One region of the Aliiglaciecola sp. 2_MG-2023 genome, then DNA from elsewhere that is predicted to be linked to it. Evidence: predicted binding sites of a transcription regulator. Region 1 holds the regulator's gene; each other region holds the start of a gene.
What was found. Region 1 encodes sigma-54, which starts transcription at its own class of promoters, with help from an activator protein. Its sites were predicted from a motif close to GTTGGCACGNNNNTNGNNT; they were not measured.
Positions count from the first base shown of each region.

Region 2: Q4567_RS04220 (PEP-CTERM sorting domain-containing protein) is a predicted target of sigma-54. The motif match lies at 9,159-9,177, and genes of this name have one in related genera.
Region 3: Q4567_RS13435 (flagellar basal body L-ring protein FlgH) is a predicted target of sigma-54. The motif match lies at 8,481-8,499, and genes of this name have one in related genera.

Region 1 is NZ_JAUORY010000020.1:72,192-83,431, reverse strand. It holds gene Q4567_RS17330 (ATP-binding cassette domain-containing protein) at 1-598, opposite strand, end outside; gene Q4567_RS17325 (calcium/sodium antiporter) at 1,052-2,008, shown strand; gene Q4567_RS17320 (KpsF/GutQ family sugar-phosphate isomerase) at 2,025-2,993, shown strand; gene kdsC (3-deoxy-manno-octulosonate-8-phosphatase KdsC) at 2,993-3,547, shown strand; gene lptC (LPS export ABC transporter periplasmic protein LptC) at 3,544-4,104, shown strand; gene lptA (lipopolysaccharide transport periplasmic protein LptA) at 4,091-4,648, shown strand; gene lptB (LPS export ABC transporter ATP-binding protein) at 4,648-5,373, shown strand; gene Q4567_RS17295 (RNA polymerase factor sigma-54) at 5,435-6,913, shown strand; gene hpf (ribosome hibernation promoting factor) at 6,941-7,228, shown strand; gene ptsN (PTS IIA-like nitrogen regulatory protein PtsN) at 7,247-7,693, shown strand; gene rapZ (RNase adapter RapZ) at 7,690-8,535, shown strand; gene Q4567_RS17275 (HPr family phosphocarrier protein) at 8,532-8,807, shown strand; gene mgtE (magnesium transporter) at 8,896-10,254, shown strand; gene Q4567_RS17265 (DMT family transporter) at 10,314-11,132, shown strand.
Region 2 is NZ_JAUORY010000003.1:83,547-94,786, reverse strand. It holds gene rluD (23S rRNA pseudouridine(1911/1915/1917) synthase RluD) at 1-422, shown strand, start outside; gene pgeF (peptidoglycan editing factor PgeF) at 415-1,170, shown strand; gene clpB (ATP-dependent chaperone ClpB) at 1,367-3,937, shown strand; gene prsT (XrtA/PEP-CTERM system TPR-repeat protein PrsT) at 4,049-6,814, opposite strand; gene xdp1 (exosortase-dependent surface protein XDP1) at 7,016-7,816, opposite strand; gene pssA (CDP-diacylglycerol--serine O-phosphatidyltransferase) at 8,274-9,068, shown strand; gene Q4567_RS04220 (PEP-CTERM sorting domain-containing protein) at 9,273-9,866, shown strand; gene flhA (flagellar biosynthesis protein FlhA) at 10,163-11,240, shown strand, end outside.
Region 3 is NZ_JAUORY010000012.1:67,406-78,645, reverse strand. It holds gene Q4567_RS13465 (TonB-dependent receptor) at 1-254, opposite strand, end outside; gene Q4567_RS13460 (EF-hand domain-containing protein) at 749-1,258, shown strand; gene Q4567_RS13455 (Na+/H+ antiporter NhaC family protein) at 1,623-2,999, shown strand; gene ggt (gamma-glutamyltransferase) at 3,006-4,679, shown strand; gene Q4567_RS13445 (uracil-xanthine permease family protein) at 4,710-6,068, opposite strand; gene Q4567_RS13440 (flagella assembly protein FlgT middle domain-containing protein) at 6,493-7,662, opposite strand; gene Q4567_RS13435 (flagellar basal body L-ring protein FlgH) at 7,682-8,425, opposite strand; gene Q4567_RS13430 (hypothetical protein) at 8,698-9,477, shown strand; gene glpK (glycerol kinase GlpK) at 9,611-11,095, opposite strand.

The sequences.
Region 1 (11,240 bases):
CGTGGGTTACCACCACACTGGTCAAATTCAACGCGTTATTTAATTCTTTAATCAGTTTAACCAGTACACCCATAGATATCGGATCTTGTCCGGCAAAGGGTTCATCGTACAAAATCAACTCAGGATCTAATGCAATAGCCCGAGCAAGCGCTGCTCGACGCGCCATTCCGCCAGATAATTCACTGGGCATTAAATTGACTGCACCGCGTAGCCCTACCGCTTGAAGTTTTAATAAAACAATGGTTTTAATTAAATCCTCAGACAAGTTACTGTGTTCACGCAAAGGATATGCAATGTTGTCGAAAACACTGATATCTGTAAATAAAGCACCACTTTGGAACAACATACTCATCTGACGGCGAACATGAAATAATCGTTTACGGCTCATTCCTGGAATGGATTCACCACGAAATTGAATATCACCACTGTTGGGGCGCAACTGCCCACCAATCAGTTTTAAAAGCGTTGTTTTACCGATCCCACTAGGACCCATTATTGCCGTGGTTTTCCCTTCTGGTATGTGTAACGAAATATTGTCGTAAATTACACGGTTACCACGTTTAAAGGTCAAACTATCTATTTCTATTAAATTTTTCACCGAAACTCCGAGTGGCCTGGATGAGTAGACACGACAAATACCTAAAATGTTTCAACCGATGCGACGATTTGAGGCCATTTTATCGTTTTTCAAGGTTAATAAACAATTATTCCACTCAAAATGACCAAAATTAATCACGCTATTTAAATGAATGATAACAGTATAGATTATGGGGCGTTATTGACTAACTGCTTCGATTTGTAACAAAGCGTAACGCAAAACGAATTGTATCTGTTGTTGTGGCTATAATATTTTAGATAACACCTATTCAGCCTTGATATAAATTGATAGGTCACAATATCTTGATCAAAGATTGTAAATACAAAGTAAAGGTCCGTTTAGATAAGTAAAATTATGGCTTATCTGAGACGATAAATTATTATTGTAAAGTCATTAGGAATTACATATGTATTTTGCGATAATCATATCATTGTTTTTTAAAGAAATAGTCAAGTGATATTAGAAATCCTTATTTTTATAGCCGGTCTAGCTGTTCTTAGCTGGAGCGCCGACAAATTTGTTTATGGTGCCTCAGCACTCGCCACCAACATTGGCGTTTCGCCCATGGTTATTGGATTAACAATAGTTGCCATGGGCTCATCTGCGCCTGAAATAGTTGTCTCAGCGACAGCATCTTTAAATAATAACCCTGATACCGCTGTCGGAAATGCCATTGGTTCTAATATTACTAATATTGCCTTGGTACTGGGTATAACCGCGATATTAAAGCCATTGATGGTTTCAAGTAGTACGATTAAGCGCGAACTTCCTGTTCTGTTATCTGTGACTTTGTTGGCCGTTTACTTTTTAGCAGATGGTCATTTAAGCTTTATTGAAGGTTTAGTGTTAATCGCTTTATTTGTGTTTACGATTGGGGGGTTAACCTGGATATCTCTAAGTGCTGAAAAAAATGATCCATTGCACACAGAAACCGCCGATGAAATTCCCCGCGATGTACCGCCATCAAAAGCTATTTTTTGGGTTGTTTTAGGGCTTATCTTCCTCCCCTTGAGCGCGCACTTCATGGTTGACTCTGCTGTTCATATCGCAAGATACTTGGGAATGAGTGAATTACTTATTGGGTTAACCATTATAGCGCTCGGTACTAGTTTACCGGAATTGGCAGCCTGTATAGCCGGAGTATTGAAAGGCGAAGACGATCTCGTATTAGGCAATATCATTGGTTCAAACATTTTCAATATTCTTGCCGTATTGGCTATGCCTGGACTTATATCCCCAGGAATAATAGACGAAAATGTCGCCAATCGAGATATGTACGCCATGTTATTCGTGACCGTCTTACTTATTTTATTTAGTTTTAATATCCGAGGCACAAGGCAAATAAACCGTTGGGAAGGTGTAGCCTTCGTCGTTTGTTATCTAGCCTATTGCGCATTCTTGTTTATGTAAATAAAGGGAATTAACTATGTCTTCAGATTATATCGCATCGGCACTTAAGGTTTTGGAAATAGAGTCTAAAGCGATTCTACAGTTGCGAGAATATATTGATGAAAGTTTTGAAAGAAGTTGTCAAATCATTCAAAACTGTAAAGGAAAAGTGGTTGTTTGTGGCATGGGGAAATCAGGTCATATAGGCCATAAAATTGCCGCCACGCTAGCCAGCACTGGCACCCCCGCCTTTTTCATGCATCCTGGAGAAGCTAACCATGGTGATTTAGGGATGATAACCAACCAGGATGTATTGTTGGCTATTTCTAACTCTGGTGAAACGGCGGAGTTACTGAATTTAATCCCCGTGGTTAAACGAATGGAAGTCCCCATCATTTCAATGACAAACAGTACTACCAGCTCGTTAGGTAAACACTCTGATGAAGTACTGTGTATTAAGGTAGAACAAGAAGCCTGTTCGTTAGGGTTAGCACCAACCGCCAGTACGACTGCAACTTTGGCAATGGGTGATGCATTAGCTATAGCATTATTAAACGCCAGTGGGTTTACCTCCGCCGATTTTGCGCTGTCTCATCCAGGTGGAAGCTTAGGTCGTAGGCTGTTATTAACAATTGCAGATATCATGCATACAGGTGATGAGTTACCCTTAGTGAAATTAGATCAAACCGTGCGCAATGCTTTGTTCGAAATTTCTCGAAAAGGGCTAGGAATGACAGGAATAATAGACGAAACTGGCAAGTTGGTTGGGATTTTTACAGATGGTGACTTGCGCCGCATCCTTGACGATAGGATTGATATACACTCAACCCCAGTTTCTGAGGTAATGACAGCTAACAGCAAAACGGGTCGACCGGAAATGTTAGCAGTTGAAGGACTTAATTTGATGGAGAAATACAGTATCAATTCAATGTTTGCAGTAGATCATGAAAATAAGCCAGTTGGCGCATTAAATATGCATATGTTACTAAAAGCCGGAGTTGTTTAGTGTCAATTATTGAAACCCTTTATGGTCCAGTTAATAACCATTTCATTAATAAGCTTAGTAAAATTAAATTACTGGTGTGTGACGTAGATGGCATCTTCTCTGATGGCAGCATTTTTATGGGAAACAATGGTGAAGAACTTAAAGCGTTTCATACACTTGATGGCTATGGCGTAAAGTCAATGTTGGAAATTGGCATTGATGTGGCAATAGTCACTGGTCGCCAGTCCGCCATTGTGGAAAATAGAATGTCAGCCCTAGGCGTGTCTCTGATCATTCAAGGTGTCGAAGACAAAAAGACCGCAGTACATAAACTCAAAACGGGATTAAACCTGAAAAAAGAGAATATCGCGTCAATGGGTGATGATATGCCTGATGTAGGTATGTTTGAACAAAGCAGTGTGTCGATCAGTGTTCCTAATGGCCACCCATATGTGAAATCAGTGGCAGAATATGTCACTAAAACAACTGGTGGTGCTGGCGCAGTGAGAGAAATCTGTGATCTAATTTTGTTTGCCAACAACAAATTAAATCGTATTTACGGTAGTAGTGTATGAATCGTATCACCCTAAGCATTGGCATCTTGTTTGTGCTAGTCTTGATGGTATATGTGCCAGGGTGGATGGGTTCAGATCCAGAACAGACAGATTCTAGTAATGAAGATTCCTGGCAGCCTAATTATCAGGCGAGAAATATGCGCAGCACTCTTTACAATGAAAACGGCGAAGTGAATCATCAGGTATTCGCGCTTAAAATGGAACATTATCAAATCCTAGGCTTCACTTTATTCAGCCAACCTAAATACACCATCTATGTTTCCGATGAGCAAACGCCTTGGCATGTAGAAGCTGAGGAAGGCACGCTGTATGAAGATAATCGAATTCAATTAGAAACTGATGTAGAGATTAGAAGCCTCGATGAATCGGGATTTGTGCAAACAATCAGAACCCAGTTTTTAGAAATTAATTTAGTCGATAAAACAATGATGTCTGACGAACCGGTTGAGATAAACGGGAAAGATTTCATTGTTAAAAGTAACGGTTTTGTAGCAAATTTAACTACACAGGAATATGAACTTAAAAATCATGTGCAAACTCAATATGCGCCGCGTTAGCGCTTTATTTATTAGCTTAATGTTCAGCGCCGCTATTATTGCCGGTGAGAACGATTTTAGCTTGCCAATCAAAGTTGACTCAAAGTCGAATTTTTTTGATGGCAAAACCAAAACGTCGATATTTAGAAAAGACGTCAAAATCACCCAAGGTAGCCTTGAAATTTTGGCTGACGAAGTCGAGGTTATTGCGGGTTTAGGGGAAGGTAAAGAAGTTTTTATTGCCCGAGGTAAACCAGCAAAATACAGCCAAACCCTCGATGATGGCAGTAATATTAGCGCCGCGGCCAATGAAATTAAATATGAAGTATCGAATCGTACTCTGACACTCAATGGTGCAGCCGAATTAAATCAGGATAGTAGCCTTGTTAAAGGTGAATCGATTCAATTTAATATGGAATTAGAGCAATTGATAGCAGAAAGTGACGGCAACGCAGAAGGCGGTGTCACTGCCATTTTCCAACCCGAAAGCATTCGCAATCGGCAAACTGACGACACTAAAAAAACTGAAGAAGAGCAAGACAAGTTGCAGGATGAAAAACCTTAATGGCAACGTTAAAAGCGACCAATTTAGCGAAGTCTTATAAATCTCGGCAAGTGGTGCGAGATGTAAGCATTGAAGTTTCTACTGGACAGATTGTTGGCCTGTTAGGTCCCAATGGTGCTGGTAAAACGACCACCTTCTATATGATTGTTGGGTTAGTGCCACTCGATAAAGGCGAGATTTATATTGATCAGACCGAGTTAACCTTACAACCCATGCACATCCGTGCACGAAAAGGAATTGGTTATCTTCCTCAAGAATCATCTATATTTCGTAAGTTAACCGTTTACCAAAATATCATGGCAATTTTGCAAACCCGAAAAGAATTAAGTTCTGATCAGCGAGAAGAGCAAGCGGATGCATTATTGGATGAATTCAATATTAACCATATTCGTAACAGCCTTGGCATGAGTTTATCAGGCGGGGAGCGCAGAAGAGTCGAGATCGCTCGTGCATTAGCGGCCGCCCCTGAGTTTATTCTATTGGATGAACCCTTTGCTGGTGTTGACCCGATTTCAGTAAACGATATAAAAAAAATAATTCAACACCTACGCGATAGAGGTATTGGTGTATTAATAACTGATCATAATGTGCGTGAAACGCTAGACGTGTGTGAAAAAGCGTATATTGTGAGTCATGGTGAATTGATAGCTTCTGGAACCGCAGAAGAAGTTTTAAATAATCAACAAGTCAGAGATGTATACCTTGGCGAGCAATTCAAGCTATAGTAGAGGTATGTTGTTTTTAACCAAAGCTTTGTGGCTAAACAAGTAAGAATAAAAAAACTAAATGAAACCCTCGTTACAATTAAAATTCAGCCAGCAACTAACAATGACGCCTCAATTGCAACAGGCTATACGTCTATTGCAATTATCAACGCTGGATTTACAACAGGAAATACAGGAAGCGTTAGAATCGAATCCACTTTTAGAAGTAGAAGACGGTTCAGATATCCCTACTGGGGATTCCGCTTTAGCAGACAGTAATGACAAGTTCTCAGAGGAGACGGTATCCGCAAGTTCTGATTCCATGGATACAAACGAGGCATTAGAAAAAGCAGATATCCCAGACGAATTACCCATAGATAGCACATGGGACGAATATATCAGTGCCTCCTCAGCCCCCGCCTCAATAAGCGGTGGTAGTGGCGGCGATGACGACCAAATTTTCCAAGGTGAAACAACCGAAAATATTCAAGATCACCTATTGTGGCAGATGCGCTTAACGCCTTTTTCTGAAGTTGATACTGCCATAGCAATCGCAATTATCGACTCTATTGATGAGTCTGGTTACCTCACTATCAGCACCGAAGATGTTCTTGCTAGTCTCGACCATGAAGAGGTTGAACTTGATGAGGTGGAATGCGTTTTAAAACGTATTCAAATGTTCGACCCTATTGGTTCAGGCTCAAGAAATCCGCAAGAATGTTTAATGGTACAAATGAATCAATTTGCACCTGACACCCCTTGGTTAAATGAAGCTAAGTTATTGATCAGCGAATATGCTGACTTATTAGGCAGTAAAGATTACCGAACTTTAATGCGTAAAACTCGTCTAAAAGAAGACGAATTACGAGAAGCTATGCGGTTATTGCAAACACTCAATCCACGCCCTGGTAGTTCATTGTTAATCGGTGAATCTGAATACGTCATTCCAGATGTTTCAGTGATGAAGAAAAATGGTCGTTGGCAAGTTGAGCTAAATCCCGATAGTTTGCCTAAGCTGAATGTAAATCAGCAATATGCGGCAATGAGCCGGAACGCTAAAAACACCAGTGATAGTCAATTTATTCGGTCGCATATGCAAGAAGCCAAGTGGTTTATAAAAAGTCTAGAGAGTCGTAATGACACTTTACTCAAAGTCGCAAACTGCATTGTTCAGCAGCAGGTTGGTTTTTTTGAGCATGGACCTGAAATGATGAAACCAATGGTGTTAAATGATGTCGCAGAAATGGTAGATATGCATGAATCAACTATTTCCCGTGTTACCACACAGAAATATATGCATACGCCTAGAGGAATTTATGAACTTAAATACTTTTTCTCCAGCCATGTAGCAACTGATTCTGGAGGAGAGTGCTCCTCAACGGCAATTCGCGCATTAATTAAAAAACTCGTCGCAGCAGAGCTTCCTACCAAGCCTCTTAGCGACAGTAAGATTGCTGATCTACTGGCAGACCAAGGTATTCAGGTCGCCCGTAGGACAATAGCAAAATACCGGGAGTCTTTATCGATCCCACCGTCTAACCAACGCAAGAGCCTGCTGTAGGCTCAACAACAGAAGGAATACGCTAATATGCAAATTAACCTTACTGGCCATCATGTAGAAATTACAGATTCTTTGCGAGATTATGTAGACAATAAATTTACAAAGCTAGAAAGGCATTTTGATCATATCAACAATGTCCATGTCATTCTTAATGTCGAGAAGCTTAATCAAAAAGCTGAAGCGACAGTTCATCTTAGCGGAGGTGAAGTATTTGCAACCTCAGAGCACAACGATATGTACGCAGCAATTGACGGATTGATAGATAAGCTTGATCGACAGGTAATCAAGCACAAGGAAAAAATTAAGCGTCATTAACATATATTAGATTAATTAATGGAAATTAAAGACATCCTTTCCCCTGACTGCACAAGTTGTGCAGTCCAGGGGACAAGTAAAAAACGAATTCTTGAAACTATCAGCCTGATAGCGGCAGAAAAAATCGATGACATTGATCAGACAACGATTTTAAATAGTCTGGTTAGCCGCGAAAAGATGGGCAGCACAGGAATCGGGAATGGTATTGCATTGCCACACGGTAGACTTTCGGGTTTAAAGGATGTGGTCGCAGTTCTAATCACCAGTGATCCTTCTATCAACTTTGACGCTGTGGATAATTGTCCTGTGGACATATTTTTCGCAATTTTAGTACCTGAAGATAAAGCCGCCGGACACCTGCAAACCTTAGCAACCATCGCGACAAAATTAAGTGATAAGGAAATTCTGAAACGTATTCGTCGTGCAGAAGATAATGCTCAGTTATACGAGGCAATCGTTGCATGAAACTGATAATTATTAGTGGCCGCTCTGGTTCAGGAAAGTCTATTGCACTGAGGTCTTTAGAAGACTTAGGTTACTATTGTGTCGACAATATCCCAGTTAACCTATTACCGACTCTAACCCATACGGTTATGGATGAATATGACCAAGTGGCCGTGAGTATCGATGTTAGAAACCTTCCCAAGGTACCTGGTGAATTAGTCGAAATTCTTGATTATTTGCCTGCCACTTGGGACATGACCATAGTCTATTTAGATGCCAGTGATGACATGCTGATAAAACGCTTCAGCGAAACTCGTCGACTGCATCCGTTATCTCGTCAAAACAAATCTCTTTCGGATGCGATTCAGGCAGAGGGTCAACTGTTAGCCCCTATTGCGGAACGCGCCGACTTATATCTAGATACAGACAAACTTTCGGTGCATCAATTAGCTGAATTGGTTCGAGAGCGAATTCTAGGCAAGAAAAGCTCTAGGCTAGTTTTGGTATTTGAATCCTTCGGTTTTAAATACGGCATTCCTAAAGACGCCGATTATGTATTCGATGCGCGATTTTTACCTAACCCACATTGGGAGCCAGACTTAAAGCACCTCAGTGGATTAGACTCTCCGGTCGAGATATTTTTAGGCTCACAGCCAATAGTGACGAAATTTATCTGGCAAATTCAAAATCTCATTTCAACTTGGCTTCCTCATCTAGAAAGAAACAATCGTAGTTACGTGACAGTAGCAATCGGTTGTACTGGAGGCCAACATCGCTCAGTTTATGTGGCTGAGTCACTCGCTAAAACATTTTCAGCGTCTCACCCAGATGTTCAAATAAGGCACCGAGAGTTAAATCGATGAATCGATTTGAAAAGCAAATAGTCATCGTTAACAAACTTGGATTACACGCAAGAGCGGCTACTGAATTAGTCAAAGTAGCCAATCAATTTGATGCCGTTGTTACCCTAGTTCAAGGGGAGAAATCGGCTTCCGCAAATAGTGTATTGGGCTTGATGATGTTAGAAAGCTCCCAAGGCAAAGAAGTTAACGTCATTAGCGAAGGAGTCGATGCTGAACACGCCCTTGCCGCGATTGAAAAACTCATAGTTGAGAAATTTCACGAAAACGAATAGTTAAGCAATGTGCAAATAATTGCTGACCTGCTGCCCTTAGTCCTCTAGACTATTAGTATTAGTAGTTTTTTCATTGAGCTGCATATTCATGGCAGAAGCATTAGAGGTTAAACACGCCCAACGACAACTGAAGGCTATCAATCAAGCCTTGGCCAGTGGTCGCTTTATGCATGTCCGCAAAACAATTCACGACATGCCAGCTTGCGACATCGCCCTTCTTCTAGAGTCTTCCCCAAGCAAATCAAGAACTGAACTGTGGGAAATGTTGGACTCCGATTTTTATGGCGATGTATTAGAAGAACTGTCCGAAGATGTACGTAATGGCATCATCGGACAAATGCTTCCAGACAAAGTTGTTGATGCCCTAGAAGACATGGAGATTGATAACTTAGCGGAAACGTTAAGCAGTTTACCGCAATCGGTCTCAAAAGACGTGCTGAAATCGATGGATGAGCAAGACCGTCAGCGCGCAGAAAAAGCCCTTTCTTATGGTGAGGATACCGCCGGGTTCATTATGAATACCGACACCATAACCCTACGCAGCGATGTAAACATTGATGTCATTCTGCGTTACTTGCGACTCAAAGGTGAAATTCCAGAAAGCACTGACACATTTTATGTTGTGAGTCGAAATGACACCTTAATTGGAACTGTACCAGTCACTAAGCTTCTAACGGCTCTGCCAGACTCCAGTATTGAAGATATTATGGATGAGGAAGCTGAAGCCATCCCCGTTGATATGCCAGAAACAGAAGTGGCAAAATTATTCGAACGCTATAACTGGCTGTCAGCACCGGTAGTCGATTCTAGCCGACAACTATTGGGTCGTATCACCATAGATGATGTAGTGGATATTATTCGCGAAGACGCCGAACACTCTATGATGAGTATGGCCGGTTTGGATGATGAAGAAGATACCTTCGCCCCGGTATTGCAAAGTACGCAGCGGCGTTCAGTATGGTTGGCCGTAAATCTAGTAACGGCACTTCTTGCCGCAGCCGTAAGTGATCTTTTTGAAGCAACACTAAGCCAAATGGCAGTGTTAGCTATTCTCAATACAATTGTCCCAAGTATGGGCGGAGTAGCAGGCAATCAAACACTAACCTTGGTTATTCGTGGTATGGCGCTAGGCCACGTAAGTGCTGATAACTCAAGATGGTTGGTGAGCAAAGAATTAGCCATTGGATTTTTTAATGGTGCGATTTGGGCGGTGTTAATTGCATCGGTCATTGCCATTTGGAAACAAGATTGGATGTTAGGAGGAGTCATTGCCTTTGCCATGATGATCAATATGGTTGCCGCTGGTTTAGCCGGAGCAACCTTACCATTGGTAATGAAAAAGTTGAAAATAGATCCTGCCCTAGCAGGAAGTGTAATTTTAACCACCATTACTGACGTCGTAGGTATTTTTGCCTTTTTAGGTACAGCCACTTTGTTGCTTGTTTAGTTTTAGGAAATAAAACGATTAAATCGATTGCACAGCTCGTCGTATACATTGGCATAGCCTTGCTTGCTTTTGCGGGGAATTCAATTCTATGTCGTTTGGCGTTAGCAGACTCAAGTATAGATGCCACTTCTTTTACCTTAATCCGCTTAATATCTGGCGCAATTATGCTTATCTTAATTTTGCTGATAAAAGGAAACGTCAATCAAATTAACAACAAAGGCAGTTGGCCGGCTAGCTTAGCGCTTTTTATATATGCTGCAGGGTTTTCCTACGCATACATTGAGCTTGATACGGGGGTAGGGGCGTTAATTTTATTCGCTTGTGTACAAATAACCATGTTAGTCATCAGTTGGTATTATGGTGCGCGATTAACCTTAGTTGAATCCTTGGGTGTGTTAGTCGCATTTGCCGGTTTTATTTATCTTGTTTCGCCTGGAGTAAACTCTCCTTCGATTTTTGGCGTTACACTAATGGCATTGGCAGGCATAGCTTGGGGATGTTATTCAATTATTGGTAGTCGCTCTGCAACGCCATTAATAGACACAAGCTCTAACTTTATAAGAGCATCGGTTATTAGTTTAGTGCTAACTCCAGTGTTATTTATTGAATCAAATCAATTACAAACAATGGGCGTGGTTTACGCCTTAGCATCAGGCATGATCACATCAGGAGTTGGTTATGCCATCTGGTACAAAGTGCTCCCACACATTCGCTCCAGTGTGGCTGCGGTGTTACAACTCAGCGTACCCGCAATAGCAGCCCTAGGTGGATTGTTGTTATTAGAAGAGCTACTCACGATGAAAATGTTAATTTCAAGTGGCGCTATACTCGGTGGTATAGCGCTGGTGATTTACGGCAAACAACAGCAAACAAGCTAATTAGTCATTCAAACAAGGCTCAATTAATCTAATCTTTTATGTTTTCGCAATATAATCCTGCGCTTTATGCCTAACAAAGCGCAGCTTAGTAAGTTAACAGCCGCAATT
Region 2 (11,240 bases), on a different contig from region 1:
TTGATGCTCCGATTGGGCGACATCCGACTAAACGTACCAGTATGGCTGTCCGTGAAACCGGTAAACCAGCGGTCACTCATTATCGTATTAAACAGAAATATCGCGCCCATACGCACCTAAGACTAAAATTAGAAACCGGCCGTACCCACCAAATTCGCGTCCATATGTCCCATTTGCGATATCCGTTAGTTGGAGATGTGTTATATGGCGGCAGACCACGTTTACCTAAAGCCTGTTCTGAAGATATGATTAACATGTTAAGAGGATTTAAACGCCAAGCATTGCACGCTATTCAATTGGAACTATCTCATCCTACTACAGGTGAGTGGATGAGTTGGCAGGCCCCTTTACCAGATGACATGGTGGAACTACTATCTGTTCTCAAAGAAGATACCAAGGAACATGGATTTGCCGATGACTGAAGCTGTGTTATCAAGCCCAATTCGGACGCCTCATTGGACTTTGCCTGAAGGTGTTAAGGCTTTTTATACCACACGTAAAATGGGAGTTAGCCAGCCCCCATACGAGAGTAATAATTTGGCAATGCATGTTGGCGATAATCCAGCTGATGTGCAGTTTAATCGAGATGCATTGCCATGTGCAGACTCGGTGGCTTGGTTAACGCAAGTACACGGAATTCGATGTATTCGTATTACAAAAGATTATTTTTTACCTCTAGAAGTTGCCAAAGCCGACGCCAGTTTTACCACTGAAAGAAAAAGTGTATGCGCTGTGATGACTGCTGATTGTATGCCAATTCTTGTGGCGAATACTGCCGGCACTTGTGTGGCGTCCATTCACGCTGGCTGGCGCGGTTTAGCCAATGGTATTATTGAAAACACAATTGCTGCGATGAATTGTGAGCCTGGTGCTTTGACGGTTTGGATCGGCCCGCATATTTCGCAACGACATTTCCAAGTATCTGAGGATTTGAGGAAAGTATTTGCTCAGTATCCTGAAGCATTTGTTAAAGATACGGTAAAGGGAAAATACTTGTGTAGTTTAGCCCAAATAGCCCGTGAAAAGTGTCATTCAATAGGTGTGGGTAGTTTTGTAGAAAGTGGTATATGTACTTATGTTCATCATGGCGACTTCTACTCTCATCGGTATGCCCAACATCACGGCCAAGCTCAGACAGGTCGATTTGTATGCGGTATTTATTTACAGTAATTGTAATTTGAGTTGCTATAAATTCAGTAGCTTTTTTTTCCTAAATCCAACTTTAGGTCTTATTCCAAATTAAAATCGCAATTCTCTCGCGTATATCGACAATTTACTGATCTAGATCAATCATTAATCATTCCTTACCTTGAATTGGTTACTAAAAGTACCCATTAAGTTGGTAAATCAATTTTGAGGAAATTTTATGCGATTAGATAGATTTACCAGTAAATTTCAGATGGCAATCTCTGACGCACAATCGATTGCATTGGGCCGAGACCACCAATATATCGACCCTGTCCATTTAATGACAGCTTTGCTTAATCAGCAAGGTGGTTCAATTCGCTCGTTGTTTGATAGCGTAGGAGCTAACGTTAATGGTTTACGCTCATCCCTAGCAGAGGCAATTGATAGATTGCCCAGAGTAGAAGGGATTGGCGGCGATGTGCAATTGAGCAAAGACTCCATTGTACTGTTGAACCTGAGCGATAAAATCGCCCAGAAACGTAAAGACGAATACATTAGTTCTGAAGTGTTTGTGTTAGCTGCATTAGAAGATAAAGGCAAACTAGGCGATATTCTTCGTCAGCTAGGCATTACCCAATCACAAATCGAGAAAGGCATTGAAACCATGCGGGGCGGTCAAAAAGTGACCGATCCGAATGCCGAAGATGTACGTCAAGCGTTGGAAAAATACACTACAGATCTTACTGAACGAGCAGAGCAGGGCAAACTGGATCCAGTGATAGGTAGAGATGACGAGATACGCCGTACTATCCAAGTTTTACAACGACGTACCAAAAACAACCCTGTATTAATCGGTGAGCCTGGCGTGGGTAAAACCGCTATCGTAGAAGGTTTAGCACAGCGGATTATTAATTCTGAAGTGCCTGAAGGATTGAAAAATAAGCGTGTGCTATCTCTGGATATGGGCGCACTTATCGCAGGAGCAAAATTTAGAGGTGAATTTGAAGAGCGCTTAAAAGCAGTGCTAAATGAACTGTCTAAAGAAGAAGGTCGGGTGATCTTATTCATCGACGAGTTGCACACTATGGTCGGCGCGGGTAAAGGCGAAGGCGCGATGGACGCTGGTAATATGCTCAAACCTGCTTTGGCGCGAGGGGAATTACACTGCGTTGGCGCAACGACATTAGATGAGTATCGTCAATACATTGAAAAAGACGCTGCTTTAGAGCGACGTTTCCAAAAAGTCATTGTCGATCAACCTAGTGTTGAGGACACCATTGCGATCTTACGTGGGCTCAAAGAACGTTATGAATTGCACCATTCTGTTGATATTACTGATCCGGCAATTGTCGCAGCAGCGTCGTTATCGCATCGCTATATTTCGGATCGACAGTTACCAGATAAAGCGATTGATTTGATTGATGAAGCTGCCTCCAGTATCCGTATGCAGATGGATTCTAAACCAGAGGACATGGATCGTTTAGAACGTAGAATAATTCAATTAAAGCTAGAAGAGCAGGCGCTATCTAAAGAAAAAGATGATGCCAGTCATAAACGCCTAGAACTAATTGAATTGGAGCGTGAACAATTAGAAAACAAATTTTCTGAGTTTGAAGCCATTTGGAATGCTGAAAAAAGTGCGATGCAAGGTACACAGCACATTAAATCTGAACTTGAGCAAGCTAAATTAGATATGGAAATAGCGCGTCGGGCTTCTGATCTTAATCGCATGTCAGAGTTACAATACGGACGCATACCTGAACTTGAATTGAAATTAGAACATGCGTCAGAAGCGGAGCAAACAGAAACTCAGTTGTTAAAAAATAAAGTGACTGAAAACGAAATCGCGGATGTGTTATCGCGCTGGACAGGCATTCCCGTCAACAAAATGCTTGAAGGGGAAAAAGACAAGCTGTTGCGCATGGAAGAAGCCTTGCAAAGTCGAGTGATTGGTCAAACAGAAGCGGTGAACGCAGTGAGTAACGCTATACGACGTTCTCGCGCCGGATTGTCTGATCCCAGTCGACCTATTGGTTCATTTTTGTTCTTAGGCCCTACCGGTGTAGGTAAAACAGAGCTATGTAAAGCCCTTGCTAACTTTATGTTTGATACTGAGCAAGCAATGGTGCGTATCGATATGTCAGAATTTATGGAAAAACACTCGGTTTCCCGTTTAGTGGGTGCGCCTCCAGGGTATGTCGGTTATGAAGAAGGTGGATACTTGACCGAAGCGGTAAGAAGAAAACCTTACTCAGTCATATTGTTGGATGAAGTTGAAAAAGCGCATCCAGATGTGTTCAACATTTTATTGCAAGTACTGGATGATGGTCGTCTAACCGATGGTCAAGGTCGAACTGTTGATTTTAAAAATACGGTCATAATCATGACCTCGAATATTGGTTCTGATGTAATTCAAGACAAACATCAAGAGAGTCAGTATTCCGAAATGAAAAATATGGTAATGCAGATCGTTGAGCAACAATTTAGACCTGAATTCATAAACCGTATTGATGATGTAGTGGTGTTTCATCCACTTGGTTTGGAACAAATCAAAGCTATCGCTAAGATACAGTTACAGTCTTTACGTCAGCGTCTACTTGAAAAAGGCTTTGAACTTGATTTGTCGCCAGCAGCTCTGGAAAAAATCGCTGAGGCTGGTTTTGATCCTGTATACGGAGCAAGACCGCTTAAACGAGCAATTCAGATGGAGATTGAAAATCCGCTAGCACAACGGTTGCTAGCAGGAGAGATTCAGGCTGAAAGTACTATTCGAATCGATATGGATGGTGATTCATTGAAGATTAGTTAAACCGAGAATTTGGGTACAGCATTGTTGTTGCTATACCCATTGTAAGGCCATTTATTAAAACGCCGATTACTATTTGTAGTCGGCGTTTTTTATTTACTTCAAACGATGATTTTAGAGTTTTTCTAACAACGCTTTAGCTTGCTTCTTTTCGATGAAATCCTGATCAGAAGATAGGGCTCTTTGCAAAGAAGCTTTAGCTTCACCCGTTCTTCCTAGCTTTTGCAAAGTGAAGGCTAAGTGATATTGATTAGAAGGCGAATTAGAATTCATTGCAAAAGATTTACGCAATATCGTTAGTCCTTCTTCATGTTTGCCTTGTAATGTTTTGATCCATCCTTGGGTATCATAAATTGCCGCATTTTCTGCTCCAAGGGCTAGTGCTTCTTCGATATATTGGTTCGCTTTAGTCAAATCTTTATTAACATAAATGTTAGCTAAGTTATTGAACATATAAGCTTTGTTCGGTAAATTTTGAATTTTTACTAATTTCTCATAATGCTTCGAAGCTTCTTCAAAACGATTCTGATTAAGCAAAAAGTCCGCAAACATACTACGATGGAAATGTGCTTCGGGATTTTGTTGTAAAAACTCAGTAGTAAAATGCTCAAACTTGTCACTGTTAATGCCTCTGGAAGCTAACTGGTATAATTTAAACATTGCAGTGCGGTTTAAATTATTGACCTCTAGGGCAAGTAAATAGTGTTCAAATGCCGCATCCAAGTTGTCGCTAGCCACATTCACATCTCCAGCCAAGATCAACAATCTTGAATCATTAGGATGGGTCTGTAACCATTTACTGACCATATCATTAGCTTTATTCAAGTCGTTGCTGGCTAAATGTAGGCGAATGTACTCAGTGGCAAGAAACAAACTATCAGGATGTATTGCGGAAGCGTCAGCTATGCTCTGTTTCGCATCATCAAAAAGCCCCGCTTTAAACTGAAGTTTACTTAACTCAACCAAACCTACAGCATCATCTTTAACCAAATAATGAATCTTTTTAATTTCTCGCGCCGCTCGGTCAATTTGCTTCAACGCAATATATAACTCCACTCGACGCATTTGATAAACGGCCATATCAGGTTCAGTTTTAATTGCGACGTTTAATTGCCTAATTGCTTTTTCAAGCTCACCTTGTTGAGTATAAATAGTGGCCAGCAATTCTAGAGCGGTTAAATTATTAATGTCTTTCTGTAATACCCGCTCTAAATTCTTCTCTGCCTCATCGCTCATGTTTGCATTAAATTGGCAGCGAGCTAACAGGGTTAAAATCCGCACATTGTCGGGTTGAATAGTGTTGAGCTTTTCGACAATCTGCAGTGCTGTCTGATGTTCACCACGGGAGCTTAATAGGTTGGCTTTGTTAAATTGTGCAGAGAAATGTTCAGGGTTAATGGCAAGTGCTTGGTCTAAATATTGTTCAGCTACTGCTGGGTTACCTAGGCGAATTTGAATGCCAGCTTTTAAATTCAAAAAGTCGATATTTTCAGGAACCGCTTGTAGCAGTTTATCGGCAATTTCATCCGCTTCGTTTAGCCTACCCATATCCATTAATAATTCACTGCGCAGAATAACAAAACGAAGATTTGTTTGCGCATATTCGGATTGGTCTAATCTGGTTAAAGCATCTTCGAGTTTGCCTCTCGACTTTAGGGTTTTAATTTCCAATAATTCAACATTTGGATTTTCTGGATACTGGCGTTTTAATTTCCCAGATATTTCCACCGCTTTAAATGCTTTATCGTTAGCTAAATATAATTCGGCAAGTAACAGAGCATTATCTAGCTTCTCCATGAGTTTACTTTCATGACGCTGCATAACTTCTAAAGCAAGTTTAGGATCATTCAGTTTTAAATGAGTTTGCGCCAGCAGTGCGATAGCTTCGATGTTATCTGGCACGAAATTAAGATATTGAATGAAAAATGTTTTGGCTTGCAAATAGTTCTGTAAGGCAAAAGCGGATAAAGCACTGACGTAAAACAAAGATGGATCATCTTGCAAACTTTCTTCACTAAGTCCTGCTAGTTGAGAGCTTAATTTTTCTAATTCTTTTGCAGCATCGTCACTTAATTGATTTTTCGCTAATAACCAAGCTTTCAATAACATTCCAGTCGGATCGCCGGGGGTCTGCTGCAAAATTTCGTCCAATAACTGCTTGGCTGAATCTATATCTTGGTTTTGCAGATAAGCACTTACTAACGAACGTTTTATAATAGGATCATCAACGTCAAGTGCGTAACTCTGTTTATAGTAAGTTATGGCTTCTGGCATATCTTTTTGGAAAAGATACAAATCTCCTTTGATACGCAATGTTTGAGCGTTGGTGGGTTCTAGCGCAAGTGATAATTCTATGTAAGACAGAGCTTTGTCAAACTGCTCATCTCGTATTTCAAGTGACGCAAGCGCATTGAGTGTGCGTATATTGGCTGGATCATTCTTTAATGCTAATTCATAACCTTTGCGTGCAGCGTCGATATTTTTAAGGTTTAAGTGGGCGGTGGCGACAATAATTTGCCAATCGTTTCGGCTCTTAGGAGTGAGGTTATTGAATTGACTATCAATGATTTTTTCGTTTTGCTTGGTATAAAGCCAAACCTTACCGAGGGTATCTACTATTAAACTGGGATCTGCTCCCATGGCTAATGCTTCTTCGAGTACTTCCTCTGATTCATACATATAACCACTGATTAACAGTACTTTACCCATGAGTATTTTAGCGGGTAGGCTATCTTCGTTTTGTTGTAAGCTGTTTTTCAAATGGATATAAGCAGTTTCAAAATCTTTATCTTCAAATGAAGCCAGAGCTTTTTCGTAAAATTCACTGCTGGTTTGTGCGATAACCTGGCTACTTACTAAAAGAAAAGCAGCTAAGGACATTTTTCTGGCCAGTTTCACCACGTATGATCTCTCTATAATTATGTAACTATGAATTGCTATCATTTTGCATTACAAGATACCGCAAAGCGCACATACTTTATACTGTTAGCGGATAAATTACTGCGCACTGCTGCGTTGATAATGTCAGATTTTAGACATAAAAAAAGACGGCGAACCGTCTTTTTGTCACAATATATTTGTCTAGACTGACATTTTACGTCTGAATATTGCTGCCACACCCGCTAAAAATAACGCAAATGTTGCTGGTTCAGGAACTTGTGTTTGACCTTCACCTTTGCGGGTTGTGATGTTTTTCAGTTTAATCGCATCATAGTAACTGTCTTCCGCATTGCCAGAAAAAACAGAGTTATACACACCCACTAACCAATATTTTGATTCAAAACCTGGGGCAATGGTTGCCGTGTTTGTGCCAATGTTGAACTTGTCGGTTTGATATCCCCAACCTTCAGATAACAAATCACTCCACTTGGTATCCGAAGAAAATGGAGTAGTACCGAGATCTTTCGTACCAGTGTAACCAACGATACTGACATCTGAATCATTACTATACCAACCGGCTTGAACGCTGGTTAACTCTACAGCAGTATCAAATTCAAATAACACCATGTCATAGTCACGCCATCCGTCGTTACTACCTTTATTATCTAAAGCATGATGAGGAGAATAATCAGAATCATCGTCGTTTATTGCGCCAAGACCAGAGGAGTAACGTTGTAAATCTGCGCTTTCGATAAACGGGTCTTGATCGTATGCGACATTACTACTGTTACACTCTGGGCCTGTGCCACAACTGGCATAGCCGGTTGATGACCAAGCTGTTACCGTCATACCGATTGTTCCAGAGGTATAACTAAGGGAATTAGAACCCCAACTTCCACCAGAACTGAAATTCCAATTCTGAGTTTCATACGTGGTCGTGCTTGCTGAAGCAAAACCTGTGACCGCTAATGCGAAAAATCCCGCTAAAACTTTATTAACCATAACTAATATTCCTACATCTTCCAACCTAAAGGCCGAGACCTTCACTGGAATGAGTTAAGCAAAAAACAAACCAACTATTGTAAGTGTATTGTAAACAACAGCTTAAGTGCTTTTTCGGTAATATTTCCCCAGGTCAATTTGTCTCCCTGTAAAAATAATGGACAGTAAAAAATTTACCTGTTTCCAGATGGCGACATGGTAAGATTTTATCGTTCTAATCTTTCTTAAAGCCAGTATACCGCGAGATTAAAGGGAGTTATGTATGACTTTCGTAGCATAGGTATTTTGAGATATAAGCGTTTACTTATAAAGGAAATGCTCAAATAGGAAACATTTTTCAAAAAGAAACAGTATATTTGCGCAAAGAAGCGTTAAAATTAGTCCGTGCAAGGGTGTGTATGATTTTGAGCTAATTCAGGATTATGCTATCTTGTGCGCTCATTTTGAAGGGGGAATAATGTCGGATTCTAAACGTAAAGGTATTTATTTGTTACCGAACTTGCTGACAACGGCTGGTCTGTTTTCGGGTTTTTATGCTGTAGTCGCATCGATGAACGGTCGATTTGAAGCCGCGGCAGTGGCGATTTTTGTGGCGATGATTTTTGACGGCCTAGATGGTCGAGTTGCGCGCATGACAAATACCCAAAGCGAATTTGGTGCTGAATACGATTCTATGGCCGATATGGTGTCTTTCGGAATGGCGCCGGCTCTTGTTGCTTATAATTGGGGTTTAACCGATTTAGGTAAAGTTGGCTGGTTGGCTGCCTTTATTTATGTGGCGGGTGCTGCATTAAGACTGGCAAGGTTTAACACCCAATTAGGTGTGGCGGATAAACGTTTTTTCCAAGGCTTAGCAAGTCCCGCTGCGGCTGCATTAGTTGCCGGAATGGTCTGGGTTGGCGTTGAATACGACGTCGATGGCAAAGATTTCGGTCTAGTAGTTGCTGTGTTAACGGGCTTAGCTGGATTATTAATGGTAAGTAACTTCAAATATAACTCGTTTAAAGAAGTTGACTGGCACGGCAAGGTACCTTTTGTTGGACTTTTAATTGTGATGTTAATTTTCATCATTGTTGCCACGGCGCCTTCTTTAGTGTTGTTTATAGTGTTTGCCCTCTATGCGTTAGCAGGACCTATAAATACGTTTCGAAGTGTTGATAAAGTGCGTCTTGAAGATGTAGTTGGGGATCGTGAAGAGTCTGATTGTGATTTCGACGATACACCCAAAAAATCGACTGAAGACGATAAATAATCGAGCAACTAAGTGTCAAAAAATTTAACGATCTCAATAGGCTTATTTTGTTACGTAATAATAAATTACTGATTCATATAATAAAAATAAGTTGGTTCAGTAATTGCTTTACTTAATTGCTGAGGTCGCACTGTTTAGTTTGTGACCGAAATATAACAATAAAAATGAACGAAATCGTTTAAAACAATAATAAGGTTCACTAGTATGAAGTATTTGAAAAAAGTTTTGCTCGCAACAGGTCTTATTGCCACTACACTGGGAATGTCTCTTTCAGCTAACGCTGGCGCAATTATTCAACAAGATATCTATGCAGATGTTCTGCTTTCTGAGTTTCATCCATTCAATATTGATTTAGGTCCTCAGGTAATAGGTTCTGTTACTTACAATACTGAAGACGCGGATGGGGCCGGTTTTTTGAGCGTTGTAGAGCTCGATTTGTCTATCGGCGATTTAGTTTTAACTGAGGCTGATGGTGATTCAGCGGATCAAGGTCTTCCAATTATAGCGGGTATTAATCCATTTGCTCCAAATGCTGGGTTAGAATTTTTATTTGAAACATTTCCTTTATTTGGTTCCATGCCAGACTATATATTAACGTTAGATGTTGGCTTTCTTGACGGCTTCTTGTTTGTTGATGAATATGTATATGACGTTAGTGGCGATATAATAGGCGTGTTTCCATCAGTAGATGCTGATATTTTTCTTGGCGCCGTAACTTATGTTCCAGAGCCTTCAGCATTAGTTCTTATGCTTGCTGGTTTAGGTTTACTAGTACGCAGAAAAGTGGCTGCTAAGTAAATTTATTCTCTCGTTTTAAAAAACCTGGCTTCAGCCAGGTTTTTTTATGTCTGTTAATATATTCACCTGTATACCGATTTGTCCTATTTCTGCTTTTTTGTTCATTTCCATTATTTTATTGCGGAGCAGTTTAATTTGTCCTCAGGCTTATTCACTATGCGTGATAGAGCGGAGTAGAGTGGCTTTAATTTCGTAAACTCATTTTCTAGCAAAGAACGTCAATTTACAGTCATTTTAGTTTTGGCGCGCTTGTTGCAATTCCACATATTATATTAATAACCGTCAAAAATTTGTTTATGGAACTTGCAGGTTACCTCAATCGGGTAGACAAAAATCAGGTAAAAAGCTTTATGAATGGGGTCGGCGCTCCAATCGTAGTGCTAGCCATAATGGGCATGGTTATTCTGCCGATGCCGGCATTTCTACTAGATATACTTTTTAGCTTCAATATCGCCTTATCACTTATGGTGATTTTGGTATCTGTGTTTACTAATAAGCCTGTTGATTTTGGTATTTTTCCTTTAATACTGTTAGTTGCCACTGTATTACGCCTTGCCTTAAATGTTGCTTCCACGCGAATTGTCTTGTTGGAAGGGCATGAAGGTGGAGATTCTGCTGGTAAAGTAATACAGGCATTTGGTGAAGTGGTTATTGGTGGTAATTACGCTGTGGGTATAGTGGTGTTTGCTATCCTACTGATTATCAATTTTAAAGTGGTAACTGCTGGTGCAGGACGTATTTCAGAAGTAAGTGCTCGTTTTACCTTGGACGCGATGCCCGGTAAACAGATGGCGATAGATGCCGATTTGAACGCCGGTTATATTGATCAAGATGAAGCCAGAAAAAGACGTTCGGAAATTACCAGTGAAGCCGATTTTTACGGCTCAATGGACGGTGCTTCTAAATTTGTTAAAGGTGACGCCGTTGCTGGTTTGTTCATTATGCTTATCAACATTGTTGGTGGTTTATTCATTGGTATTATTCAACATGACTTAGCCTTTGGCGAAGCCATTGAAATATATACTATTTTAACCATTGGTGATGGTTTAGTTGCGCAAATACCTTCGTTATTACTTTCCGTGGCTACGGCGATTATTGTTACCCGCGAAAATGACTCTCAAGAAATGGGTCAGGAAATGAGACGCCAACTAGGTAACCAAAAAGCGCTTTATGTTACCTCCGCGATTTTATTCGTGATGGGTATAGTGCCAGGTATGCCACACATAGCATTTCTTGGTTTTAGTGCATTTGTAGCGGCAGTTGCTTACTACAATTTCTGGAACGCCAAGAAGCAGGCTGCTGAACCGCAAGTATTGGAAAATACGCCGGAACAAAGCCAGCAGCAAGAGATTAAAGAGCTTGGTTGGGATGATG
Region 3 (11,240 bases), on a different contig from region 1:
AATAAAGGCGATGCGGTAAAACCACGATATTGTACATCTGGTTGAAATGGATTATTAGTCACATCATTGATCGACACACTAAATAACTGGCTATCGAGTAAACGAGCCAAAGACGGACCATATTGAGGCGCCAAATCAGAGCTGTCTAGTACCTGATTGACAGAATATATACTCCCAACACTTTGCACACCAAGTGGGGATACTCCGGTAATAACTAGCTTTTCAATAATTTCAGGTCCGGGCTGCTGAGCCATCGTAGAAAAACTCATTATCAGCATCGAAAATGATACGCTCCGTCGCTTCATGTCTATTGACCTTGTATTTGTTATTAACTTTTGGTTAACAATCCTAATTCAGAAGAGTGCCAAACGCCTATTGGCTAAAGGGTTAACCAAAGGGGTACTTTAGTAGTAGTGGCACCAAGAGAGGTACAAACTAATTAGCCCTCAATCTTCGTATTTCCCTTAGTTTTAAAGTTACTATCGCGGCAATTGCAGCACCTCCAATGCTGGCAGCACATTTCCTGTTGTATTTATACAAATTTGGTAAGTAGGCAAAATCATGCCGTGTTAGCTATAAAATTAAAAAAATGAGTGCTTAACAGGTGACTCAAAAAGCACCACCAATAACTTTTAATACTTTAAAATTCAATTACTTACCTTGAACCTTTGACCTTTACATAATCTTTACACAAATTGGAATCAAATCTGCTTTGTAGCTAGTTGAAGTTAACCAACCGGAGCAAAATATGAATATTATGTCGATAGGTGGAGGTGGCCCAGATCCTGCTGCCCGTGAGAAAGAAAAAGCTCAGCAACAATTTGATATCGCTGACACTAATGAAGACGGAGTTGTCAGCGCTACTGAGTTTATGGCAGCGTTAACAGCTGAAGGCGTAGAGAGCACCAAATCAGCTGACATGTTCAGTAACATGGACTCAAATAGCGATGGTAATTTGAGCCAACAAGAACATGACAAAGCCGTTCAAGAGCGTGAACAAAAAATGACGCAAATGATGGCCCAAATGGACGGGGAAATTGGTCTGTACGGTGAAAAAGACTCAGAAAAAGCGGTAAATTTTGACTCGTTCAAAAGCATGTTGTCTTCGATTGCTGATGATACAAAAGACCAGACTACGGCTTCACGCTTGAAAGATCTTCTAACCGAATTAGAATCTGAAGGTTATTCAAAAGAGGGCGTCCAAAAATCGGTGGAATTGATGAATAAGGTCGCTCCCCCCATAAATACGACTGCCTAATTAAGGGATGTTTTGATTGTTAACAACCCTTCCCCACATAAGTCATCAAACCTAATAGGGAAAATCCCAGTACGTAAATTAGGTTTGATGCTTTTTAGTTAGCTTTTTAACCATATAAAATTGGTTTGCTAATAGAGTCCATGTCACATCTTAGGACTAGACAAACGTCATGTTTTTTATATTTTTATGTTATTAGCTTAATTGTACATATTCCCTTTTAAACCTGTCTGGTTTAAGGTGACCGACTGAATAAGAGCATGTAATTACCACCAGTAAAAGAATACACTATTGGTTTAACGTCATTCAGATCACGAATACTTCCATGTACTCAAATTAATAAAAATAAGACTGTAGGGACTAATTTATGGACTGGGTTTCCATCATACCGCCATTGATTGCGATATTTATCGTGTTTTGGAAGAAAGAAGTCATCATGGCATTATTGATGGCTGTACTAAGTTCCGAGACACTTATATTACTCACTTCAGCTTCTGAAAGTGTGATTTTAGCACCAATATCTTCGGTTGAACGAGTGGTAGCGGTAGCCACCAGCGCAGGAAATACGCGCATTCTATTGTTCAGTATACTAGTGGGTGCATTATTAGCCTATATCAGAGATTCAGGCGGTGTTACAGCCACCGTAAACTGGTTAACCCATCGTGGTATTGCCAACAATCGCCGACAAGTAGGCGGCTTGACGATGTTAACCGGCATAGTGATCTTCATTGAATCGAATCTAAGTGTGCTTACTGCTGGAATATTTGCTCGCGGTTTGTTTGATAAATTTGGTATGAGCCGGGCGCGACTTGCCTACCTTATTGACAGCACCAGCGCGCCCGTTTGTATTTTAATTTTACTGAATGGTTGGGGCGCCTTTGTACTTGGTTTACTCGATGGTTATGAATTAGAAGAATCTTCAGCCAGTATTTTGTGGGGCACAGTTGCATTCAACTTCTATGCAATTATTACCTTGGTCATTGCTGCTTACACTGTGTTTGCGGATAAAGTTCACGGTCCAATGGCAAAGGCTGAGCAGCAACTCGATGCCACTAAAAGTAAACTTTCTGCCGCGCCAGCCACCAAAGCCCGTTACATGGTAGTCCCTATATTAACCATGGTACTAAGCATGGTAGGTTTTATGTTTTGGACTGGCAACGGCGTTTTATCTGACGGCAGTGGCAGTAAATCCGTATTGTATGCCACGGTCTTAGCTACTGTTGTTGCTTATTTCTTATTGTTGACTGGCAAACAATTTAATCATCATCAAGCGGTGGAGATTGGTTTTAAAGGCATGGGAGAACTCTTACCCTTGGTAACCATAGTACTGCTTTCTCTGACCTTAGGCGCTAGCTTAAAAATATTAGGCACGGGCACATTTGTAGCAGGCATGGTTGGTGAGTACTTACCATTAGTATTTGTTGTACCAATGTTGTTTATTGCTGGGGCGATTATGTCATTTACTACAGGGACATCGTGGGGCACATTCGCTATTCTAATCCCCATAGGCGTGCCACTGATTCAACAACTGGGTTTACCTCCTTCGTTGGTCATCGCTGCGATTTTGGGTGGTGGAATATTTGGTGATCACTGTTCACCAATATCAGACAGTACAGCGGTGTCTTCATTAGCTTCGGGGTGTGATTTACTCGAGCACGTTCGCACTCAATTACCCTACGCGCTGGTTGCCGGTGGATTAACTCTGGTTGCTTATTTTATTGCTAGTTTACTTATGATTGGATAGATACTTATGCGTACATTATTTGTTTTATCTTTTGTTATTTTCCTCAGTGCCTGTACTCAGACAGGTATCGACAAAGCCAAGGGCGACTATGCTGTGGCAATGCCTGATAAATTTGGTGCTGATGTTGCGCTGGCCGTTTTAGACGAAGGCGGTAACGCGATAGATGCTGCTATTGCTGCCCAGTTTGCCCTAGCAGTTACCTTTCCAGAAGCTGGAAATATTGGCGGTGGTGGATTTATGACAATCTATTTTAATCGTCAAACTGACTTTTTAGATTATCGTGAAATGGCTCCTGCTGCAGCGTCTCGAGATATGTACCTTGATGAACAAGGCAATGTGGTCTCGGTCCAGTCATTATTTGGTGCAAAAGCATCCGGAATTCCTGGTACAGTAGCGGGCATGTGGGAAGCGCATAAAAAGTATGGCAAGTTACCTTGGACTCGTTTAGTTCAGCCAGCTGTTAGCCTGGCCAAAGACGGTTTTATTGTGCCTGAGAAATTGGCTGAAAAAGTGACTCGTTATATCGCTCGTAAAAAGGAAAATGGCATTGAAAGTAATTTTGAAGACTACTTCGCGGATGCCACTAAGTCAGGTATGTTGTTCAAACAGCCCGAGTTAGCTGCAACCCTTGAGCGTATCCGCGATCTTGGTGTAGATGGATTTTATAAAGGTGAAACTGCCGAACACATTGTTTCCTTTATGCAAAAAGATGGCGGTTTAATTACATTGGAAGACTTAGCTTCTTATCAAGCTAAGTGGCGCACACCGATAAGCTTTCCATGGCGTGGTTATACTTTGATCACCGCTCCACCACCGAGTTCAGGTGGTATTGCCGTTGCTCAGTGGTTAGGCATGATTGATGCTGTTATTCAAACCAATCCATTGCCTAAACAAAACTCTACGGCCTATTTGCACTTAGTCTCAGAGGCAGGTAAACGAGTTTTTGCCGATCGCGCCGAATACTTAGGTGATCCAGATTTTATCGATGTTCCGCAAACTGAGTTAATGCTCCCTGAATATATTCAATCCCGTGCAAACGACATTAACTTAACCGCTATCTCAGCCACCAGCGACATCAAACCAGGCTTACATGAGAGTGAGGACACCACACACTTTTCCATTGTTGATGGTTGGGGTAATGCCGTTGCCAATACAACCACTATCAATTTGAGTTTTGGGGCGGGTGTAGTAGCGGAAGGTGCAGGCTTTTTATTAAATGATGAAATGGATGATTTCAGTGCTAAGCCAGGCGTTCCAAACTTCTTTGGCGCAATTGGCGGTGAAGCCAATGCAATTGCCCCTTTCAAACGTATGTTATCGTCAATGTCTCCGACTATTGTGCTTGAGGACGAAACGGTGAAACTGGTAACAGGCTCACCTGGCGGTACCACCATCATATCCTCAGTTACCCAATCAATACTCAACACATTGTTATTTAATATGAGCGCCGAAGAAGCTGCAAATAGCCCGCGTTTTCATCACCAATTATGGCCCAAGGACACCATCAGAGTGCATCCAGGTATCAGTGATGCTACGTTAAACTCGCTGCAAGAAATGGGTTACATCATAAGCGAAGGTCGCTTTGGCGATGTACATTTGATTTTGCAAAAAGACGGCGAACTTAGTGCTGCCTCAGAAAAAAGTGGCAGAGGAAAAGCCAAAGTGGTATCTGCAAACTGATGCGTATTGAACCGCACTTGTACAGAGCGGTTAAGATTGCGAGGAGACTCTCTCCTCCTCGTGAACAGGATCTGGGATCAATAAACTCATCACAATGGCGATAACGCCGGATGTGGTAATCGCAGAAGAAAATATATTTCGCAGCGCTTCAGGTAGTCCTTGAAGCGCATTTGGCTCCATTAACACCCCAAAGCCAGCGCCAAATGAAGTGGCCATAATCAGTGTTTTGCGTCTGTCGATAGGTTCACTTGCCAGAATTTTAATACCGGCCACCGCAATAGTGGCAAACATCACTAAAGTCGCGCCGCCCAAAACAGGTTTAGGAATTGATTGCAATACACCTCCAATTACCGGAAACAAACCTAACAACACCAAAATACCGGCGATATAAAACCCGACGTGTCGACTCGCCACTCCGGTTAGTTGGATTACCGCATTGTTTTGCCCAAAAGTGGTATTTGGAAAGGTATTGAACACCGATGCCAATGCAGAATTAACCCCATCGGCCAGAATACCGCCTTTAATGCGCTTTAAGTATTGTTCACCTTTGATGGGCAAACCACAAAACAAGCTGTTAGCCGTCAAGTCACCAGAGCTTTCCAGCGCCGTCATCAGATAAATCAGCGCAACGGGTAAAAACACCTCCCAATCAAAATTTAAACCGTATTTGAAAGGCACGGGTATGCTAAACAAAGGTTGTTCACCAATATGTTCCACCGAAACGATACCTAACCAGTAGGCCAGCAATGTTCCTAATCCCATACCAACCATGATGGCTGATAACCTAACCCATGGGTTTGACGAGACATTGAGTACAATGATAGTCACCAGCACAAAAATTCCAATATATAAATTTTGCGTATCGCCAAAAGTGTCACTACCAAAACCACCTGCAAGGTCTGTCATGCCGACTTTAATTAAACTAAAGCCAATGGTTGTGATCACAATACCGGTGGTGAGAGGGGTAACAATACGCCTCACTTTGGTAATAAATTGACTAATAACAACTTCGATAAAGGCTCCGAGCAAACACACCCCAAAAATAGTCGATAATACCTCCTCGTTGCTTCCCCCTTTGGCTTTGATTGCAAAGCCGGCTACTAAAATGGCACTAACAAAGGAAAAGCTTGTACCTTGTACAGCAATCAAGCCACTACCAATAGGGCCTATAGTTTTAGCTTGGATAAAGGTAGCCACTCCTGATACAAATAACGCCATACTCAATAAATATGGCAACTCAGCCTGCAACCCTAGAGTTCCACCTATTATTAAGGTTGGCGTGATGATCCCCACAAAACAGGCCAGAATATGCTGGGTTGCAGCGGTGATACTTTGCTTTTTAGAGGGAATATCGTTAAGCCCATAGAGCAGTTCAGAATTGGATTTCATTAATTTGCCTTAGGTCTGCCCGTAAATGAGAGTTAGAACTCGATGTCATTGAGTTTGATTTGTCATAGCCAAAACGAATGGGGTTGCGATGCAAGAAAATGACCAAAAGGTCAAGTTTTAAGGATTGTTAATTTTAAAGGCCTAGCAGCCAGATTAGGCTAATTGGACTTATCCCAAGCATAAATGATTGCACTAAAATGATGCGCTATAAGCTGGAATAAAAATGCACTTGCTAATTTGATAGTCGGGGGGAAGTGTTGAATTTCGCCGCAAAACCAATTCCTAATAATGCAAAACGAGTAGTTTCAGGTATAGCTATGACTGGCGTATCTGTGTTCGTTAAGGGCAACTAGCCCAGTGGTAAGAATAGATATGCGTCTTTGAATATTACCGCGCCAACACTAAGTGACTTTATGCTTTGATCTTAGCGAGTTGGGCTGACCAGATCGAGTAAGTCGCCGTTTATCACTTGGGCAGGATCATCATTACTCAATTCAGCGGTCAAACTGTCTAATTGCACGACTTTATATACACCTTGGTTAACCGCAGTCAATGCCGCATGACTCAATCCATTTGCGCTAACAGGTAAGCGTTTTTTATAGAGTAGGAATTTATCGCCTAACTTTAGTCCATTGTCTAAGCCCATATTGATGATCAATTTATGGTTATTTGTTCCTACAATTTGCGCAAAGCTCTGCTCACACTGAAGTTTATTAGCAACATCCGACACCGCGCCATTGACAGTGTTAAGTACTGTACGGCCATAGTCACTGCGCCAAAACAAACTGTTATTGGTATCTACATTGTAGTCATCACTGTACTCCCAATCCGCTTCACTATGGTAAGACTCTTGGAATATAATCGTATGCCGATAAACATCCAGTACATATACTTGAATCGTGAAATTGCGTCTTAAAGATACATCGTCTGAAAGCAATTCTTCTTTGACTTGTTCAAATAAACTGATATCGCGAATAAACCCAAACATGACAAACTGCCGTCCATATTCTTTGGACATATAAATGGCTTTGTTGGTTAATTCGTTAAGATGGATTTGGTCATAGGAGTTAACCCCAGTGAACGCCTTGTCAATCAGTCGTACCTTAGGACTGGTTTGTTCAGCACGCAATTGTTGCTCAATGCGTTTACTTATTTGCTTACCGATATCAAAAATACCACCATGGCTAGCTTGCTGGGGTTTTAACACTTGAAACTGGGTAAGCAACACCGAGCGGTTGTATCCATCATGGGGACAATTGAACATAGGTGAGAATTCGACTCTGACGATAACATTAAATACATCTTCATTCACAGATTCACTAAGCACTTCTACTCGCTGAATTTGGCCTTGGGTGGTAATCACCGATTTACTGCTCACTAGTAGTCCATCTAACACCACATCTTCTGCAGAAACAAAACTGCCGTTTTTAAAAGATGCGTCTGCAACTGCATTTTTGATAGCTGTCACTCTTACGTCGCTAACGTCAGCACCGTCTAATTTGACCGTCGCCTCACCTTGTTGCCAAACAGCAAAGGCCCTAGGACAGAGCAGCAAAAGCACCAACAAGGTTGTGCAATTCAACATTTTCATCATAGTTACATTCATTTTTCAGTTAATTGAAAATGCCAAATAATTTATTGATTACTGACTCTTCTTGATTGGAGTGCAATTCGCCTTTGCCACTGTACTCAATGCGTGAATTCCCCACTTTAGAGGAAATAATAGTATTTGAAGCATCAATATCGGCGGTTCGTATTTCACCGGAAAATCTGACGTATTCTTGCCCAGTGTTCAGCGTAATCCACTTCTCGCCGGCAACCACAAGATTATTATTGGGTAAGACTTCTTTTACATATACGGTAATATCACCTTTCAAAGAATTAGATTGATTGGCTTCTGATGATGTATCGAACTCATTTTCTTCATTGTGTTCTATATTTAAGTCTGTTTCATCAATCTGGATAGGTCCAGCAGTAACATTCACAGGTCCTAACTCAAATCGACTACTTTTATCCCTTTGAAAATCGATGGATTTTTTTGACGTAGTTGACTCACTTAGTCGAACTAAAATCATGTCACCCACTTGGTATTTGCGGTGCAACTGATACAGGCTAGCGTCATCGTCTAGTTGAAAAAGTGATCCTGTGGGGACTGCTATAGATTCGACCCCTTCCATGCGGATAGGTCTGTAACTGGGATCATTGGGCATGATCTCTTTGTCTTTTTGACTAATGGCTCTTTGACTAACTTTTGGATTGGTTGGCAGGTTTTCGACAACTTCTTCTTCTACGCTAGGTGTTTGTGAACATGAGCAAACAACAAAACAGAAAAAAGAGATAAAGTGATACTTTTTCATACTCAAATATAACCTCAATTGCTATCTAAAGATAACAACATATTTATGATTAGAATTGCCTCTCACATGCCAAATTCTGAGGTTATTTTACCGAAAAAATAAATCACTTTAGTACCTTTACTAAAACTTTACACTAGCGCTTTTAATGTAAATAGAATTTCAGCCAAGTTGTTTAAGTATATGATACTTGGCTAAATTTTTGGCACGATTTTAGCCTATCAGCATCTACACAACTCCATCCAAAATGCGTAAATTAAGAGTAGTCATTACCCATGAATGTCATAGATACATTACAAAATAACTTAGGTTTAGGCACCGCCGTTGAAACACCTTCTGCAAGTGAATCCTCAGCAAGCTCAGAAGGAATCAATCAGGTGTTTGGTGGTTTAATGTCACTGATGCAGCAAAACGACAGTGATAACTCCACTGAAGAAAACGCCAACATGGATTCAGCAATTGACAGCATTCAGAAAAGTCTTTTTTCAGCTATTGGGTTAGATCAATTTACTGAAGACTCTTTATCTCAACTGACGTCACTAGATTCAATTGCGAACCTACAAACCTCTTTATTGAGTAGTCTCAGTGCCAACCTTTTCAGTAGTGCGACTGCCGCTATTTCTGCCGAGCCGGAAGTAAGCACCACTGAGTTAAGCGCGTTAAATTCTGACACTACCTTGTTGGGTTCAATTCAAGATATTTCAAATTATGTAATAGGTGAAGATGGCTTAGGCATGGATGATTTTTTTGACACTATTAACATTCTAAATCACATTCCTATTGTCTCTGATATTTACCAAAATACATCCCATACCAGTGTGGATCCGGTATCTGAATTATTGGGTGGATTTGTTTATGGGGGGCCCATAGGGGTGGCGTTTGCCGCTGCCGATATGGCGATTGAATCATTCTCCGGCAAATCCATCTATAACAATGTAACAGACTACATGTTTGAAGATGCCGACAAGGAAACGATAGAATCAACGGTTTCTCAGGTGACCAATACAATTGAACAAGCGAATAAAGCGTATAGCTTTGTTTCTAGAAACTATTAGTAGGTAATAGGCCAAAAACACATGAAATTAAGTGGCAAAATCACGCCCACTTAAGGATAAAAAGCGATGAGCATGGGCAATTTATTGCCTGTCTAACAGCATTAAGATGGATCTGTGTGCAAGGGTTTAGCATTCAATCACAGCGAATTCGATTCACCGCTTGTTGCCATAAAGAATAAGCATGGTCCCTTTCTTGTTTAGAGAACCTTGGCGTAAATGTGTGTTCGCATCGCCACTGTGCACTCAGTTCATCTAAAGATTTGTAGATACCCGCTTGTAATCCGGCCAAATAGGCTGCTCCTAAAGCAGTGGTTTCAGTAATTTCAGGTCTATCCACCTCTGCTCCTAAGATGTCAGCTAAAAAACCCATCAACCAATCATTCTTAACCATTCCGCCGTCAACTCGAAGGTTGGTTGCACGGGCACCATCACTTTCCATGGCTTTTTGCAGATCTTTTGATTGATAACACACTGACTGTAAACCTGCTGCGACTATTTCATTAATACCTGTATCACGGGTTAAACCTAAAATAGCTCCGCGCGCATCAGGGTCCCAATAAGGCGCACCCAAGCCAGTAAACGCCGGCACCAAAAATACACTATTGTTCGGACTGGCCATCTTCGCCAGCGATTCAGTTTCAGACGCCTCTTTGATTAGTTGCAAGCCATCGCGCAACCACTGAATCGTAGCGCCAGCCATGAAGATACTGCCTTCTAAAGCGTAAGTTGTTTCACCGTTTAACCGATAAGCGACCGTTGTTAATAGTTGATTATGAGATTTAAGCGGTGTTAAACCGGTATTCAACACCATGAAACAACCAGTGCCATAGGTTGTTTTTGCCATGCCCTTTTTAAAACAAGTTTGTCCAAACAGCGCTGCCTGTTGATCCCCTGCAACTCCTTGAATAGGGATAGCTTTGCCCAGCAATGTAGGATTCGTTTTACCAAACTCGTCAGCGCTGTCTAATACTGTTGGCAAGATTGATTGCGGGATATCGAATGTTTTTAAAAGTTGTGGATCCCATTGTTGCTTATGAATATCGAACAACATAGTGCGAGAGGCATTGGTTGCGTCTGTGTAGTGGCAGCGTCCTTTGGTCAACCGCCAAATTAAGAATGTATCAACGGTGCCAAAAGCAAGTAAACCAGATTCAGCTTTTTCGCGCGCTCCTTCTACATTGTCCAATATCCATTTAATTTTAGTTGCGCAGAAATAAGGGTCTAATAATAATCCCGTAGTGTCGGTGATATGCTCTACTAGCTGGGAATCTTCACTGAACTGCTTGCAGATCGAGGAAGTTCGCCGGTCTTGCCACACTATTGCAGGATACAGGGTTTTTCCGGTTTTTTTATCCCACACTATTGTCGTTTCTCGTTGATTGGTTATACCAATAGAAACGACTTGAGAAACGTCAATCTGTGCTTCAACAATAACGTCTTTACAGGTTTTCAGGACGCTTTGCCAAATTTCTTCAGGATCATGCTCTACCCATCCATCATCAGGATAGGATTGACTAAACTCCTGTTGCGCAATAAAGCAAGGTTTGCCATCCAATGAAAATAAAATCGCCCTTGAACTGGTAGTTCCCTGATCGATAGCCAGAATATAGTTTTGCACCGCGATTCTCCTTGGCAAAAATGGACATCGAAAAAGTACCCGATGAATGACAAACCTCTAATTTGTGCAGTCCATTAATTTTAGCGTTATAAAGTGCTTTAGCAACTTCATTGTATGCCATTTCAAAATTCAAATTGGTTGATTT